2 regions of the Actimicrobium antarcticum genome follow, and region 2 is predicted to be linked to the other one. Evidence: predicted binding sites of a transcription regulator. Region 2 holds the regulator's gene; the other holds the start of a gene.

Region 1 (7,701 bases), on a different contig from region 2:
TTGCTCGAACAACCAGTTTGTCGCACTACCGGAAATCCTGGGGCAATGTGCGCAACTGAGCATGATCGGTTTCAAGGCGAATCGCATTCGCACGGTAGCCGGCACTGCGCTGCCGGCCACACTGCGCTGGCTGATCCTGACCGACAACCAGATCGAAGACATGCCCGTAGACATCGGCCGCTGCACACAACTGCAGAAGCTGATGCTCGCCGGTAACCGGTTAAGTACGCTACCCGTGCAGTTGTCGCACTGCTCGCGACTTGAATTGCTGCGTATCTCTGCCAATCGATTCGTCGCTCTGCCCGATTGGTTACTCTCGATGCCGCGCTTGTCATGGCTCGCCTTTGCCGGCAACCCGTTCTGCGAAGAGCGCGAGCGCGTCGCGCTGGCAGAGTCCCGAACAACGGATATCCGCTGGTCGCAATTGCAGGTACACAATCAGCTGGGTGAGGGCGCCTCCGGCATCATTTACCGGGCGGAGTATCAGTGCGACGATGGCCTGCGAGCGGTGGCGCTCAAGTTGTTCAAGGGCGAGATGACCAGCGACGGATTGCCACGGAGCGAGATGGCAGCGTGCATCTCCGCAGGCGCGCATCCGGCGCTGATCGCGATCACGGGAACCCTGATCGATCATCCGGCCGGCGCCAGTGGATTGGTCATGCCATTGATTGATCCTGCGTTCCGCATTCTGGCCGGCCCGCCCAGCCTGGCATCCTGTACCCGCGATACCTACTCGGCAGACACCGTTTTTGATCCGGCTACGCTCCTTGGAATCGCACAGGGCATCGCCTCGGCGGCGATGCATCTGCATGCCCAGGGTATCCTGCATGGGGACTTGTATGGCCACAATATCCTGCACTGCGGCGGCGGCAATGTCCTGCTGGGGGATTTCGGCGCGGCATCACTGTTCGGTACCGGATCGTCGATCGCACTATCCTTGCAACGGCTCGAAGTCCGTGCTTTTGGTTGTCTGCTCGACGAGCTGGTCGAACGCTGCGAAGTCCGGTCAGATGATCACATTGTGATCGCGCGGCTAGCGGCAGTGGCGGCCAGCTGTTTGCAGAGAGATAACTTGCAACGCCCGCTTTTCGAGCAGCTTGTTCAGGAAATTTTCGCCATCACGGAATTGCATCAGGCAAGCGCACGTTGAAGTGCATGTTGCCGTGTAGGCCCGGAGCAGCGCGCAAGCGCCGCTGCTCCGGGCGTGTGCGGTGTCGCTTTCGGCGCACCCAATTGGCTCAGCTGCACTGATTTAACGCCGGTTACCGCTGTCCCAATACCCACTTCAATGCACGCAGGCCACTGGCTGTAGAAAAGTCACGTCCGTTGGCGGGCACGCTAACTGCTAGGGATGCGTTGCGCACTGTGTTGAGCGCCGCCATTGAATCACGGCATGCAAGCCTGCACTGTCATGGCGCACAGCGATAAAGCTCCTGGCAACATCACCGAATAAGGAACACCCATGAAAATTCTCGTCATTGGCCACGGCATGGTCGGGCACAAGTTCCTCGAAAGCCTCACCGACAACGGCCTGCATGATGCGGAGGTCACGGTGTTGTGCGAAGAACCGCGGGCGGCCTACGACCGGGTGCATCTGTCCGAATTCTTTTCCGGAAAATCCGCCGACGACCTGTCGCTGGTACCGCCCGGTTTTTTTGACCGCGCCAACGTGCTGCTGCAGTTGAATACCCGGGCCGTGTCGATCGATCGCCGCGCCAAATCAGTCACCGTCAATAGCGGCGAAACACTGTTCTATGACAAGTTGATCATCGCAACCGGCTCGACACCGTTCGTGCCACCTTTGCCCGGCAAGGACCGCGAGGATTGTTTTGTCTACCGCACCATCGAAGACCTCGAAGGCATGCTGGAATGCGGCAACCGGTCGCGCAGCGGCGTGGTCATCGGTGGCGGGTTGCTGGGACTGGAGTGCGCCAAGGCGCTGCGGGACATGAACCTGCAGACCCATGTGGTGGAATTCTCGCCACGCCTGATGGCGGTGCAGATGGACGATGCCGGGGCACGCGTGCTGCGCAAGCGCATCGAAGATCTGGGCGTGGGCGTGCATACCCAGAAAAATACCCTGGAGATCATCGATGGGCAGGATGCCCGGCACCGACTGGTGTTCGCCGATGGCACCCACCTCGAGACGGACATGATCGTCTTCTCCGCCGGCATTCGTCCGCGTGACGACCTGGCCCGCCAGTGCGGGCTGGAAGTCGGTCCTCGCGGCGGTATCGCCATTGACAACAACTGCCGCACGTCCGACCCGGATATCTATGCGATCGGCGAGTGCGCACTCTGGAATGGCCAGATTTTCGGACTGGTTGCACCGGGCTACGAGATGGCACGCATTGCTGCTCGCCACCTGACCGGCGAAGTCGCCGAGTTCGCCGGCGCCGACATGAGCACCAAACTCAAGCTGATGGGCGTGGATGTCGCCAGCATCGGTGATGCGATGGGCAGTACCGCCGGCAGCCGTGCTTACCAGTTCACCGATGAGCGCAAGCAGATCTACAAGAAGATCGTCGTGTCTGAGTGCGGCACCCAATTGCTGGGCGCCGTGCTGGTGGGGGACGCCAGTGAATACGGCACCCTGCTGCAGATGATGTTGAACAAGATTGCGTTACCCGAAAGCCCGGAATTCCTGATCCTGCCGCAAAGCGACGGCGAGGCAAAACCGGGCCTGGGCGTGGATGCCTTGCCGGCCTCGGCCCAGATCTGCTCCTGCAATAACGTCTCCAAAGGTCAGCTTTGCGACGCGGTTGCCGGTGGCATCACGACGGTCGCCGAATTGAAATCCTGCACCAGGGCCGGTACCGCCTGCGGTGGCTGCGTGGCGCTGGTCACGCAGGTCATGAAGGCCGAAATGACGAAGCAGGGGATGGCCGTCAACAACCACCTGTGCGAGCACTTCGCCTATTCGCGCCAGGAGCTGTATCACCTGGTTCGTGTTGGCAACATCAAGACCTTCGGCGCATTGCTGGCGAACCACGGTCACGGACTCGGCTGCGATATTTGCAAGCCGGTTGCGGCGAGCATTCTGGCGTCGTGCTGGAATGACTTCGTCCTCAAAAAGGAGCACGCCGGGCTGCAGGATTCCAATGACTACTTCCTCGGCAATATCCAGAAAGACGGCACGTATTCGGTCGTGCCGCGCATGCCGGCCGGCGAAGTCACGCCGGATGGGTTGATTGCCGTTGGCATGATCGCAAAAAAATTCGGCCTGTACACCAAGATCACCGGCGGCGCACGGGTCGACATGTTCGGCGCCCGCGTCGACCAGTTGCCATCGATCTGGGAAGAACTGATCGCCGCCGGTTTCGAATCGGGCCATGCCTACGGCAAGTCGCTGCGCACCGTCAAATCCTGCGTCGGATCGACCTGGTGCCGCTATGGCGTCGACGACAGCATTGGCCTCGCCATCGCACTCGAAAACCGTTACAAGGGATTGCGGGCGCCGCACAAAATCAAGTTCGGCGTCTCCGGTTGCACCCGCGAATGCGCCGAAGCGCAGGGCAAAGACGTCGGCATCATTGCCACCGACAAGGGCTGGAATCTGTACGTCTGCGGCAATGGCGGTATGAAGCCACGTCACGCCGAACTGCTGGCCTCGGACCTGTCTCGCGAAACGTTGATCCAGACCATCGATCGTTTTCTGATGTTCTACATCCGCACCGCTGATCGCCTGCAGCGCACCAGCGTCTGGCGCGACAACCTCGAAGGCGGCCTCGACTACCTCAAGCAAGTCGTCGTCAACGACAAACTCGGCGTGGCCGCAGAACTCGAAAGCGAGATGCAGCACGTCGTCGATACCTACGAATGCGAATGGAAGAACGCCGTCTCGGACCCTGAGACGCGTAAGCGTTTCCGCCAGTTCGTCAACAGCGACCAGCCGGATGCCAATGTGGTTTTCGTTGAAGAGCGTGGCCAGATCCGGCCTGCCAATCCCGAAGAGCGCAAAGTCATCCCCATCATCGCCAAAGCCGCCTGAGGAGCACTACATCATGACCATCGAATCCGGCATCACCACCTGGAACGCGATCTGTACTCTTGACGACATCACGCCAAATACCGGGATTTGCGCGCTGATCAACGACAAGCATGTTGCGGTGTTTCGCATCGGAGGCGACGCGGGACAATTATTTGCGATTGATAACTTCGACCCGAACGCCCAGGCCAGCGTCCTGTCGCGCGGATTGATCGGCAGCCTTGGCGCACGCATCGTGGTGGCGTCGCCGATTTACAAACACCACTTTGATCTGGCGAGCGGTGAATGTCTTGAGGCACCGGAGAATTCGGTGAACACCTATCGTGTCCGGGTCGAAGACAGCATGGTGTGCGTTGCCATGTAGGCGAAACGATGCGCGGATCTGATTGTGTGCATCGATTCGGCTGCCAGAATTTGCCTGGCAACCCGTATCGAACAGGTCAGTGCGTGATGAGATCGTAGTTGACTTCTTCGCTCTCGATCATGTCGAGGAAGTCATTGAGCACATCGTCATCCTGGGTACTTGTCCAGGTGTCTTCGGGGTCGGTGGCGAACATCGGCTCGATGGTGATGTCGAGGAACTTCCCGTCTGGCAGTTTGATGACTTGCGCGCCAGTGGAGGTCTGTGCCAGCTCCCAGCCCTCGGGGATGGTCATGTCGAGTTTGATGGTGACGGTTAATTTTTTCATGGGAATTCCTGTGGTGTTGTCTTGCTGCCTTGGGGCGATGCAGTGGATGGGCGGGGCTATTCGGATCGATCCGAATAGCGATTTACGTAAAAGGACGGTGAGGGTATCAGGAGTTGCCAGCTTGCGGCGGAAGCCGTGAGTAATAGACTGTCGCTGGTGTGATGACATCGAAATTATGCACAGTGGTGTTCAGCATTCTGTTCCCGTTTTGGAAACCTGATTGCCGGGTTCGACCCACGCACCTTTGAGACGGCGACAAGGTCGACGAATTGATCGTGTATCTCTCCAGCAGCCTTACCGGCATGGACAGGTATCTTGACGATACTGTGTGCGAGCGCAGATGGCCGTTGTAGGTGCGCCGCTTTACGACCCAAATGCAGCACAAACGAATGCGCAGCCGCAATAGAAAAAGGGCTACGTTTTCACGTAACCCTTTTCGCTTTACTACTAAATTCCTGGCTCCCCGAGTCGAACGAATCCACGAACTTGGACTGGGCGGTTCTGTTTCAGCTTTGATCTTAGATTAAAGCAAAGTCATGAAGTGAATGGGTACGACTTTAAGTATTCATTAACAGTTGACCCTTTGTAATAGTTGATGTAACTAAATGCTGAACCATTTTTATATGATTTGTTCGATTCCTGTCCCGCGGCCCACTTCTCAAATGCAATCCATTGGGAGAGGATGTTGTTAATAGAATCTGCTTCAGATTTACTCGCTTTGATCCCGTGATTTATGCAAGCTGCCACAACGCCGTACTGACCATATCGTAGCGATTGGCCGTATTTTTTGGTGTGATAACGATCGTCTGTTGGCGACTTCGATTTACGTATAATGCCGAGCTGTCGAAGGACTTCATAGCCGTAAGCGTACTTATGAACTTTTTCAACTTTCAGAAGCGACTGCAAAGCTTCTTCAGTGAAAAATTGCAAAATATTAGATCGCGCCTGGCTAACACGATATTCAGATGCTCATCCCACACGTATTACCATATCGCGATTTACTAATACATCTTCCTTGATATAACCTAAATGCAGGCCATCCGAAAATTCTCCGCGCTTCCGTTCATAATACAAACCATATTTTTCAAAAAACTCGTCTTGAAGTCGTATTTGAATTTCGTCGTTAGAACGCCGATCAGATTCATCAATTTTTGTCTGAGAATTACTCGCTTTCGATATTGCGCCGATTAATTCAAGTCGTTTGGTAGCATTGGAAGGCCTCGTTTCTCCCACAAATGTTATTACGCGCAGCAAAACCTCTTTCCCTTTAAAAACGCTGAAGTCACCCGAATCGAGACCTTCTTCGTAGATTCGACTAAGGGTATAAGCCGTTTGTCCGCCGTTCACAAGCTGTGGATTGCGAAGGATAATTTGAGCCGTCCCTTGTTTCGCGGTATCCGAGCTTATTGAAGTTCCGTCTGAAATAATAGTGATTCCATTATTAAAAAGGGAAAACTCGTTCGTACTTTTATCTTTTATTGATTCAGCTATCGCTTGGTTAACAGAATTTTTGTCCAGTTCTAAGAAGCTTCGAGGATTAAATCGAAGAATTGAGTTCTTATAAGAGTGTAGGACGCGACCAATTTCTTTTGTGGGTACAAATAATAGCTTAATGTTCGTTTTCACCGAATCTGTTTTCACGTCGTAATCAAGATGCGTATCACCGCGCAAATTGGCGAGATTTATTTCGATGTTCAAATTATTGTCGGAAAAATAAGTCCCGTTGATTACAGGGAAAAGAAGTTCTTTATATACTCTTTCGTGTGGATACTGATCAACCTTATATCCTTCGACAAGCTTCTTCAGTTGGGGAAGCGTAAAGTTTTTTGTGTTGCCGAGTAAAACTACTTGGGTCGTGTAGCTGGGCGAATCTGGCAACGACTTAATCGATTTTTGAAGGTTTTTTACGATAAAGTCATTATAAAAATTCCCTTCGTTATCTTTTTTTTCTCCCTTGAGAATTCGCTTCACATCCATCTTTAAAAGATCGTCGGCTGTCATATTGTTGGAAACAAAATTACCAGCCGTGGCGCGAAACTTTGATTGCAACAAAAATATTTGTTTTTGCTATTTGTCAATGTAAAAGGCATCTATTCCGCCGTCATAAGGTCCGTCGGTGATTAGTTTTAGACGCTCTTCAAACTCCGTTATACCAAATCTTGCTTTTAGAAATAGATGAAGCAGTGCTTTCGATCTAGCTTGGATCAGAGGATCCTTTGCGTTAGTTGTAGGGTGATACGAAATGTCCGTAGCGGGCGCTTCGTTTCTTAAGGAGTCTAGTACCCGGCATAGGGTTTTGTACTGTCGCTGGTGCGCGATAACTGTCGTCATAATTTTTGATCGTTTGGGTTTTGATTCGCACTTTCCCCCGTCTTAGTAACACGGGGGTCTACAAATACATGATCGAGAATAACATTGCTTCAAAAGCAATTGTTTGGTTTTCGCGACCGGCTGTATTTGGGCTTGCAGGTAGCGCAGCTACCGAAACCCCAAATACAGCCGGAACGCTGACGTAAAATGTTGATTGACATTCGATAGACATTACATAAAATGTCTCGCATACATTTCTTCGGAGAAAATGCGAGATGAAAGCTACTGAGCTTGTAAGTATGTGGGGTTCGCTCGACAACACCAGGCTGACGAGCAAACAGGTCTCGTTTCGCCTGCCGGTCCATGTGGCCGCCAAGATTGCGGCCCTATGCGATCTTTACCCAACCAAGACTCGGACCCAGATCGTCGGAGACCTTCTTTCAAGTGCGCTCGGCGATGTCGAAAAGGCTTTGCCCGCATTTAAGGGTGAGCGATGGGGTAGCGCGACCGACGATAATGGCGGTCCACTCTTCATGACAGTCGGTCCAATGGCTGATTTCAGGCATCGCACTAACGTTCACTACGTGGCTTTTGAAAAGGAGCTCGGGATGGACGAACCAGCCCCGTTTTATCCAGGTGATTTGATCTGGGAAGAGGGCTGACCGTGGAACTGCTTCTGTCAGGCCTAGATACTGTCGAGTGCGCCTACTTCCT
Region 2 (7,701 bases):
TCGACGGCATCCTGACCGATGGCAGCCTGCATTTCGGCGCCGACGGTGAACTGATCAAGACCTTCAATGTCCTGGATGGCCAGGGCATCAGGCTGTTGCAGCAATCGGGCGTCGCCACGGCCATCATCAGTGCGCGCAAGTCGGCACTGGTACAGCGGCGCGCGAGCGACCTCGGCATCACGCACGTGATCCAGGGTAGCCATGACAAGCGCGCGAGCTTCGAGCAGTTGCTGCTGACGACAGGATTCAGTGCCGGGCAGTGCGGCTTTATCGGTGACGATGTGATCGACTTGCCGGTCCTGCTACGTGTCGGCTTTGCCGCCAGCGTACCCAACGGTCACCACGAAGTACGCCAGCGCGTGCACCACGTGACCACGGCGCATGGCGGTGGCGGTGCGGCGCGCGAGCTGTGCGATTTCATTTTGCGCGCACAGGGCAACTATGAGGCGGCGCTAGCGCCGTATCTGGCGTGAGTAACAGCAGCAACGGCGCGAAGGCTGCCAACCGCTTCCGGCTGGGCCTGCTGATTGCGTTGAGCGTGACGCTGGTGCTGGGTAGTTTCTGGCTGATCGAAGTGCTGCGCAAGAGCGGCCTCGCAGGCATCACCGAACCGGCGCGAACAGCGCCCGACTATTACGTGACGCATTTCACGTTCGTCAAAATGGCGAAGTCACAGACCGGCCGCTACAATATTTCGGGTGACCGGCTCACCCACAGTCCGGTCGACGATTCGCACGAAATCACCCGTCCCGTCATCCACAACCTGACCACCGGTCGACCGCCGATGGTGATGACGTCCGACCGCGCGCTGGTCAGCAAGGACAATACGGAAGTGCAAATGATCGGCAACGTGGTGGTCGACCGGCCGCCCTCGCGTGACACCCAGCTGTTCCACATGACATCGCCCTATTTGCTGCTGCTGCCTGAAGACGATGTGATGAAGACCGACAAACCAGTCGACATGACGCTAGGCAAAACGCAGTTGCGAGGCACGGGAATGGTCGCCAATAATGCGACCCGACAGCTCGACTTGTCGCACCGCGTGCACGGGGTATTTCCACCCTCGGCTGCGCGCTGATTTCGTCGCTGCGCTTTCCTTAGAATGATTCAAACAGGACCCTCCATGAAATCGCTTTTTCCCCTCGTTATGCTCATGCTCAATATCGCCATCGTGCCGATCGTGCATGCTGAGAAGGCAGACTCCGGCAAACCCACCGTGGTCGACGCCGATCAGATGGCGTACGACGATGTCAAGCAAATCAATACCTTCACTGGCGCAGTGATTGTCACGCGCGGGACATTGCTGATGAAAGCCGCACGCGTCGTCGTCACCCAGGACGCTGCCGGTTACCAGTTCGCCACGCTGTACGCTGCGCCCGGCAGCCTGGCCAGTTTCCGCCAAAAACGCGATGGCGGACCCGACCTGTGGATCGAAGGTGAAGCCGAACGGATCGAATACGATGGCAAGACCGAGCTGGTCAAACTTTTTTCAAAGGCAAAGATGCGTCGACTCGACGGCACCAAGCCGACCGATGAAGTCGAAGGCGAATTCATTTCGTATGACAGCCGCAGCGAATTTTTTTCGGTCAACAACACTGCGACTGGCCCCGACAGCAAGGCCGGCGCGGGTCGCATCAAGGCCGTGATCCAGCCACGTACGCCGGGTGCCGCCAAATGACGGCCGAGATGACTGCCAGCAAACTGATCGTCAGCGGTCTGAAGAAAAGTTACGGCGTACGGCAGGTCGTCAGCGATGTCGCGCTGGAGGTAGGCAGCGGCGAAGTGGTCGGCCTGCTCGGCCCGAATGGTGCCGGCAAGACCACCTCCTTTTACATGATCGTTGGCCTGGTCCCATCGGACGCTGGCGAGATCCGGCTGGACGGCGTCGACATTTCGCGCCTGCCCATCCACCAGCGGGCGATGCTGGGTCTGTCGTACCTGCCGCAGGAAGCGTCGGTGTTTCGCAAGCTGAGCGTCGAGGACAATATTCGCGCGGTACTCGAATTACAGCGCGAGGCAGGCAAACCACTGAGCCGGCAAGTCATCGATCAGCGCCTTGACACCTTGCTGCAGGATCTGCAAATCGACAAGCTGCGTGACAACCAGGCTCTGTCCCTGTCCGGCGGTGAACGACGTCGCGTCGAAATTGCGCGTGCGCTGGCGACCAATCCGCGCTTCGTGCTGCTGGACGAACCGTTCGCCGGCGTCGACCCGATTGCCGTGATCGAAATCCAGCGCATCGTGCGGTTCCTGAAAGAACGCGGCATCGGCGTCCTGATCACCGACCACAACGTGCGCGAAACGCTGGGCATCTGTGACCGCGCCTACATCATCAACCAGGGTGCTGTCCTGGCCAGCGGACGCCCGGATGACATCATCGCCAACGAGTCGGTACGCCGGGTGTATCTCGGCGAACACTTCCGGATGTAGGCCCGGACCACGATGAAACAATCCCTCCAGCTCCGCACCTCACAGCATCTTGCGCTGACACCGCAACTGCAACAATCGATACGGCTATTGCAGTTATCCACGCTGGAACTGCATCAGGAACTGGAGCAGATGCTGACCGACAATCCGCTACTGGAACGGCTCGACGATCCGCTGGATCATTCGGTACGCCTGCTCGCCGATGGTGCCATCGGCGCCGACGGCATTCGCCAGCAAGGTGCCAGCGAGGATGCCAATGCCGCCCCTCCCAGCAGCGACGGCGAAGCGCCTGCCGAGGTCAGCAACGAGGCACCGGAAGGCGCCGCCAGCAGCGAATCGGACTGGACCTTCGACGACGTTGCGCGCACCTCCAAAGCGCCGGAAGACGACGATGCGCGACCCCAGCTGGAAGCCCATGAACTGACGCTGCGCGATCATTTGCTGGAGCAGATGCGGGTCACCGTACGCAATCCGCGCGACCGGGCACTGGTCGAACTGATGATCGATGCACTCAACGACAACGGCTATCTGGAAGACACGCTGGAGGCGATCCACGAGCGCTTGCCGGCCGAACTGGCGATCGACGCCGACGAGCTGACGATCGCCCTGAAACTGCTGCAGAGCTTCGATCCTGCCGGCGTCGGCGCACGCAATGCCGCCGAATGCCTGGCACTGCAGATCCGGCGTTTTCCCGGCATTGCCATGGTGACCCGGCGCATGGCGCTGGACATCGTCGAACACTATCTGACGCTGTTTGCGCAGCGTGATTTCAGCAAGCTCAAGAAGGCGCTGGACTGTGACGATGAAGACCTGCGCGAAGCACAATGCGTGATCCGGCAATGCAATCCGCACCCCGGCGCGATCTTTGGCAGCGGCACCTCGGACTACGTGGTGCCGGATGTCATCGTCAAGCATACCCGCGCCGGCTGGCAGGTCATGCTCAACCACGACGTGATGCCGCGCCTGCGCGTCAACGCCCTGTACGCGAACATCCTGAAGCAGAATAAAGGCGATGGTTCACTGACATCGCAGCTGCAGGAAGCGAAGTGGCTGATCAAGAATATGCGTCAGCGTTTCGATACGATCCTGCGCGTGGCACAGGCAATTGTTGAACGCCAAAGGAACTTTTTCTCGCATGGTGCGGTCGCCATGCGCCCTCTTGTCTTGCGCGAAATTGCTGATACACTGGGTTTACACGAGAGCACCATCTCCCGTGTGACAACCCAGAAATACATGCTGACCCCGCATGGCATGTTCGAGTTAAAGTACTTTTTTGGCAGCCATGTCGCCACTGAAGCCGGGGGCGAAGCGTCCTCAACGGCGATACGGGCACTCATCAAACAATTGATAGGAGCTGAAGACCCGAAGATTCCATTTTCTGACAGCAAAATCGCAGACATGCTGGGAGAACAGGGTATGGTGGTGGCACGACGCACCGTCGCAAAATATCGAGAAGCCCTGAAAATCCCATCCGTCAACCTGCGCAAGGCACTGTAATTTTCTTCCAAGTTTTTCCGTAGTTTCATTTGTCATGTTTTACCTGTCGTTGTGTTCGACAGTGCCCATCCGGGTACAAAACGAACCTCCAGCGGCACTATTCAAAGGAGCGCCGTATGAATCTCACAATCAGTGGACATCATCTCGAAGTGACCCCTGCCATCCGTGAATATGTGCAAAGCAAGTTGGAACGCATCAAACGTCATTTCGATCACGTCATTGATATCGCTGTCATCCTGACTGTAGATAAACTCCCCGAAAAAGAAAAACGGCAACGAGCAGAAATCAACCTGCACGTGCGCGGCAAGGACCTGCATGCAGAAAGCATTGCCGAGGACCTGTACGCCGCCATTGATGCGCTGATCGACAAGCTCGATCGCCAGGTCATCAAGTACAAAACCAAACTGCAGGACCATCAGCACGACGCCATCAAACACATCCCTGAACCGGTTGTCGAGATATCCTCCTCCTGACTGATCTGCTGCCGGACAAACCGGCATGAACGAACCTGGGGCGCATTGATTGCGCCCTTTTTAATCGCCTGCAATTGACTTGCCTGCAATTTAATGTAATCCGATGGACTCCAGAACATGACCGCACTCATCCAGACCCAAGTAACCAACGCTATCGGCAACATCACGCTTGACCGGCCCAAAGCCCTCAATTCTTTGTCGCTTGCAATGGTGCGCGAACTGACCGGGATCGTGCTGGGCTGGCGCGACGCGGCGACGGTGCGTGCGGTGGTCATTACCGGCAGTACCGGAAAAGCATTTTGTGCCGGTGGCGATATCCGGTTTTTTTACGAGGCTGGCCTGTCGACACCCCAAGGCGGCAGCGCGGCGCTGGACGATTTTTTTAGCGAAGAATATGCCCTCAACCATCTGATCCATTTTTTCCCGAAACCGTGGATCGCCGTGATGGACGGGATCGTCATGGGCGGCGGCATGGGGCTGGCGCAGAGCGGCGTACAGAACCGTCTGCGTATCGTCACCGAGCGGACCAGAATGGCCATGCCCGAAGTCAATATCGGTTTGTTTCCGGATGTCGGCGGGAGTTATTTTCTGTCACGTTCGGCAGACCAGCTGGGGACGTATCTGGGTGTCACCGGCGAGATGATCGGTGCCGCCGACGCGCTGTATGCGGGCTTGGCGGATGTCTTTATTCCGAGCAGCGAACTGCCGGCTTTACGCACCCTGCTGGAACACGACAACAGCGCCGATGTACGCCACGCCATCCGCGAATTTGCCAGCGCCTTCAGGGATCAGTGCGACCCCGCCGGCAGCACGCTGGCACGTCATCACGCCGCCATCCGGCAGCACTTCAGTCTGCCGTCGGTACCGGACATCGTCGCCTCGCTGTCGCAGGACGACAGCGACTTCGCGCAGACCACGCTGGCACTGATGCAAAAACGCTCGCCGCTGATGATGAGCGTCACGCTGCGTCAGGTGCGTCTGGGTGCCACGCTGGATCTGGCGGGATGTCTGCGCATGGAACGCACGATGGTACGGCGCGCGTTCGAGCGCGGCGAAGTGCTGGAAGGAATACGTGCGGTCGTGATCGACAAGGACAACCAGCCGCAATGGCAACCGGCGACGCTGGCCGAGGTGACCACCGAGATGGTCGACGCGTTCTTTGTTCCGGCCTGGCCGGCTCAGGCGCATCCGTTGCGCGATCTGGTGAGTTCGGTAGCATAGGCCGGCCAGTTGGCTGACTGACGTCACATGCTCAGACTTCATCCACCATGAAAATGCGCCGGTGTTCACGAATCGCATAGCGGTCCGTCATCCCGGCGATGTAGTCCGCCACCTTGCGCACCTGCGCTGCATCATCACCCTTCTGCGACTGGTAATCAGGCGGCAGCAGGCTGGGCTCGCCAATGAAGACGTTGAAGAGGTCGGTGATAGTGCGGCGGGCCTTGCTGGTCATCCGGTTGACCAGATAATGTCGATACAGATTCTCTCGCAGGAACTGTTTGAGCAGTGTGGCCTGATGCTGCATCGCCGGTGAGAAGGTAATCAGCGGCGGTGCATTGCGCACGTCATCGAGGCTGCGCAGGTCGGCCTGCCTGATGCGCTCTTGTGATGCGGCGATCAGGTCGACAATCAGCGCATTGATCATCCGCCGGATGGTCTCGCTAATCGCGCGACGACCGCTGATGCCGGGATAAATTACCTCCACATCATGCCGGTGCTGCGCATACAGATCCACCTCGTCGAGCTGGGCGACGCTCAACAATCCCGAGCGCAAACCGTCATCAATATCGTGATTGTTATACGCAATCTCGTCGGCCAGATTGGCCAGCTGGGCTTCCAGTGTCGGCTGCTTTTTGTCGAGGAAGCGCTGGCCTATCGCGCCCAGCGTGCGGGCATTGGTCGGCGAACAGTGCTTGAGGATGCCTTCCCGGGTTTCGAACATCAGGTTCAGGCCGTCGAAGGCGCCGTAGCGCTCTTCCAGCACGTCGACCACACGCAGGCTCTGGAGATTGTGTTCGAAGCCGCCGTGGTCTGCCATGCAGGCGTTGAGTGCATCCTGACCGGCATGACCGAATGGCGTGTGGCCCAGATCATGAGCCAGCGAGATGGCTTCGATCAGGTCTTCGTTGAGCTGCAGATTGCGCGCAATCGAACGGGCGATCTGCGCCACTTCGATGCTGTGCGTGAGCCGGGTGCGGAACAGGTCGCCTTCATGATTGACGAAGACCTGGGTCTTGTATTCCAGTCGGCGAAACGCCGCGCAATGAATGATGCGGTCGCGGTCGCGCTGGAATTCCGAACGCGATGCCGGCGCGGGTTCGGCAAACTGTCGCCCCGGCGACGTCGCAGATTGGGCGGCATAGGGTGCCAGCTTGGTGTCAGCAGCAGTGTCACGATGAATCATTGAGTGCCTTTTCAATCCCGGGGCCTGAACTGTATCCCGTTCAGGCAGTATGCACGCAGGCGTGCAGCGTCGCGGCCACCATCGCGTCGGCGGCGCCGGTAATGACGGCAGTTCCCAGCGGTTGCAACAGGATGAACTTGATCGCGCCACCCTCGTTTTTCTTGTCGACCTGCATCAGGTCAAACCAGGTGACCTGTCCGAGATCGGGTGCCACGGTCGGCAAACCGGCCGCCGCGACCAGGCGCGTCAGACGATCTTTCGCCGCCGCGTCGATGTAACCCAGTCGTTGCGACAGATCGGCGGCCATCACCATACCGCAACCCACCGCCTCGCCATGCAACCAGGTGCCGTAACCAAGACCGGCCTCGATGGCATGGGCAAAGGTATGACCAAAATTCAGGATCGCCCGGATGCCCGATTCGCGCTCGTCCTGCCGCACGATCTCGGCCTTGATTTCGCAGGAGCGCTGGATGGCCCAGGCGATTGCTGCCGGATCGCGCGACAGCAGTGCACCGATGTTGGCTTCGATCCAGTCAAAAAATACCGCATCGATGATCGCGCCATGCTTGATCACTTCGGCCAGGCCTGCTGACAATTCCCGCGCCGGCAAGGTGTCGAGCGTACCGGTGTCGGCGATTACGGCTTGCGGCTGGTAGAACGCGCCGATCATGTTCTTGCCGAGAGGATGATTGATGCCGGTCTTGCCACCCACCGACGAATCGACCTGCGACAGCAAGGTCGTCGGCACCTGGATCAGCGGCACGCCACGCATGTAGCTGGCGGCGGCAAAGCCGGTCATGTCGCCGACCACGCCGCCACCGAGTGCGATCAGGGTCGTTTTCCGGTCGCATTTTTCGGTCAGCAATCCATCGAAAATGGTCATCAGGTTGCGCCAGGTTT

The links. Region 2 encodes sigma-54, which starts transcription at its own class of promoters, with help from an activator protein. Its sites were predicted from a motif close to TGGCANGNAANCTGCTTT; they were not measured.
Region 1: the regulator sigma-54 is predicted to act here: its motif matches at 1,332-1,349, upstream of nirB (nitrite reductase large subunit NirB).

The regions. Positions count from the first base shown of each region.
Region 1 covers NZ_BAAAZE010000012.1:174-7,874, reverse strand. Annotated here, with positions in the region: gene ABD720_RS14385 (leucine-rich repeat-containing protein kinase family protein) at 1-1,150, shown strand, start outside; gene nirB (nitrite reductase large subunit NirB) at 1,463-3,991, shown strand; gene nirD (nitrite reductase small subunit NirD) at 4,005-4,352, shown strand; gene ABD720_RS14370 (hypothetical protein) at 4,429-4,677, opposite strand; gene ABD720_RS14365 (AIPR family protein) at 5,647-6,726, opposite strand; gene ABD720_RS14360 (hypothetical protein) at 7,263-7,649, shown strand; partial or broken gene ABD720_RS14355 (hypothetical protein) at 7,693-7,701, opposite strand, start outside.
Region 2 covers NZ_BAAAZE010000014.1:88,251-95,951, forward strand. Annotated here, with positions in the region: gene ABD720_RS17130 (KdsC family phosphatase) at 1-473, shown strand, start outside; gene lptC (LPS export ABC transporter periplasmic protein LptC) at 470-1,078, shown strand; gene lptA (lipopolysaccharide transport periplasmic protein LptA) at 1,124-1,678, shown strand; gene lptB (LPS export ABC transporter ATP-binding protein) at 1,687-2,430, shown strand; gene ABD720_RS17150 (RNA polymerase factor sigma-54) at 2,443-3,924, shown strand; gene hpf (ribosome hibernation-promoting factor, HPF/YfiA family) at 4,041-4,397, shown strand; gene ABD720_RS17160 (enoyl-CoA hydratase/isomerase family protein) at 4,515-5,618, shown strand; gene ABD720_RS17165 (deoxyguanosinetriphosphate triphosphohydrolase) at 5,650-6,801, opposite strand; gene aroKB (bifunctional shikimate kinase/3-dehydroquinate synthase AroKB) at 6,842-7,701, opposite strand, start outside.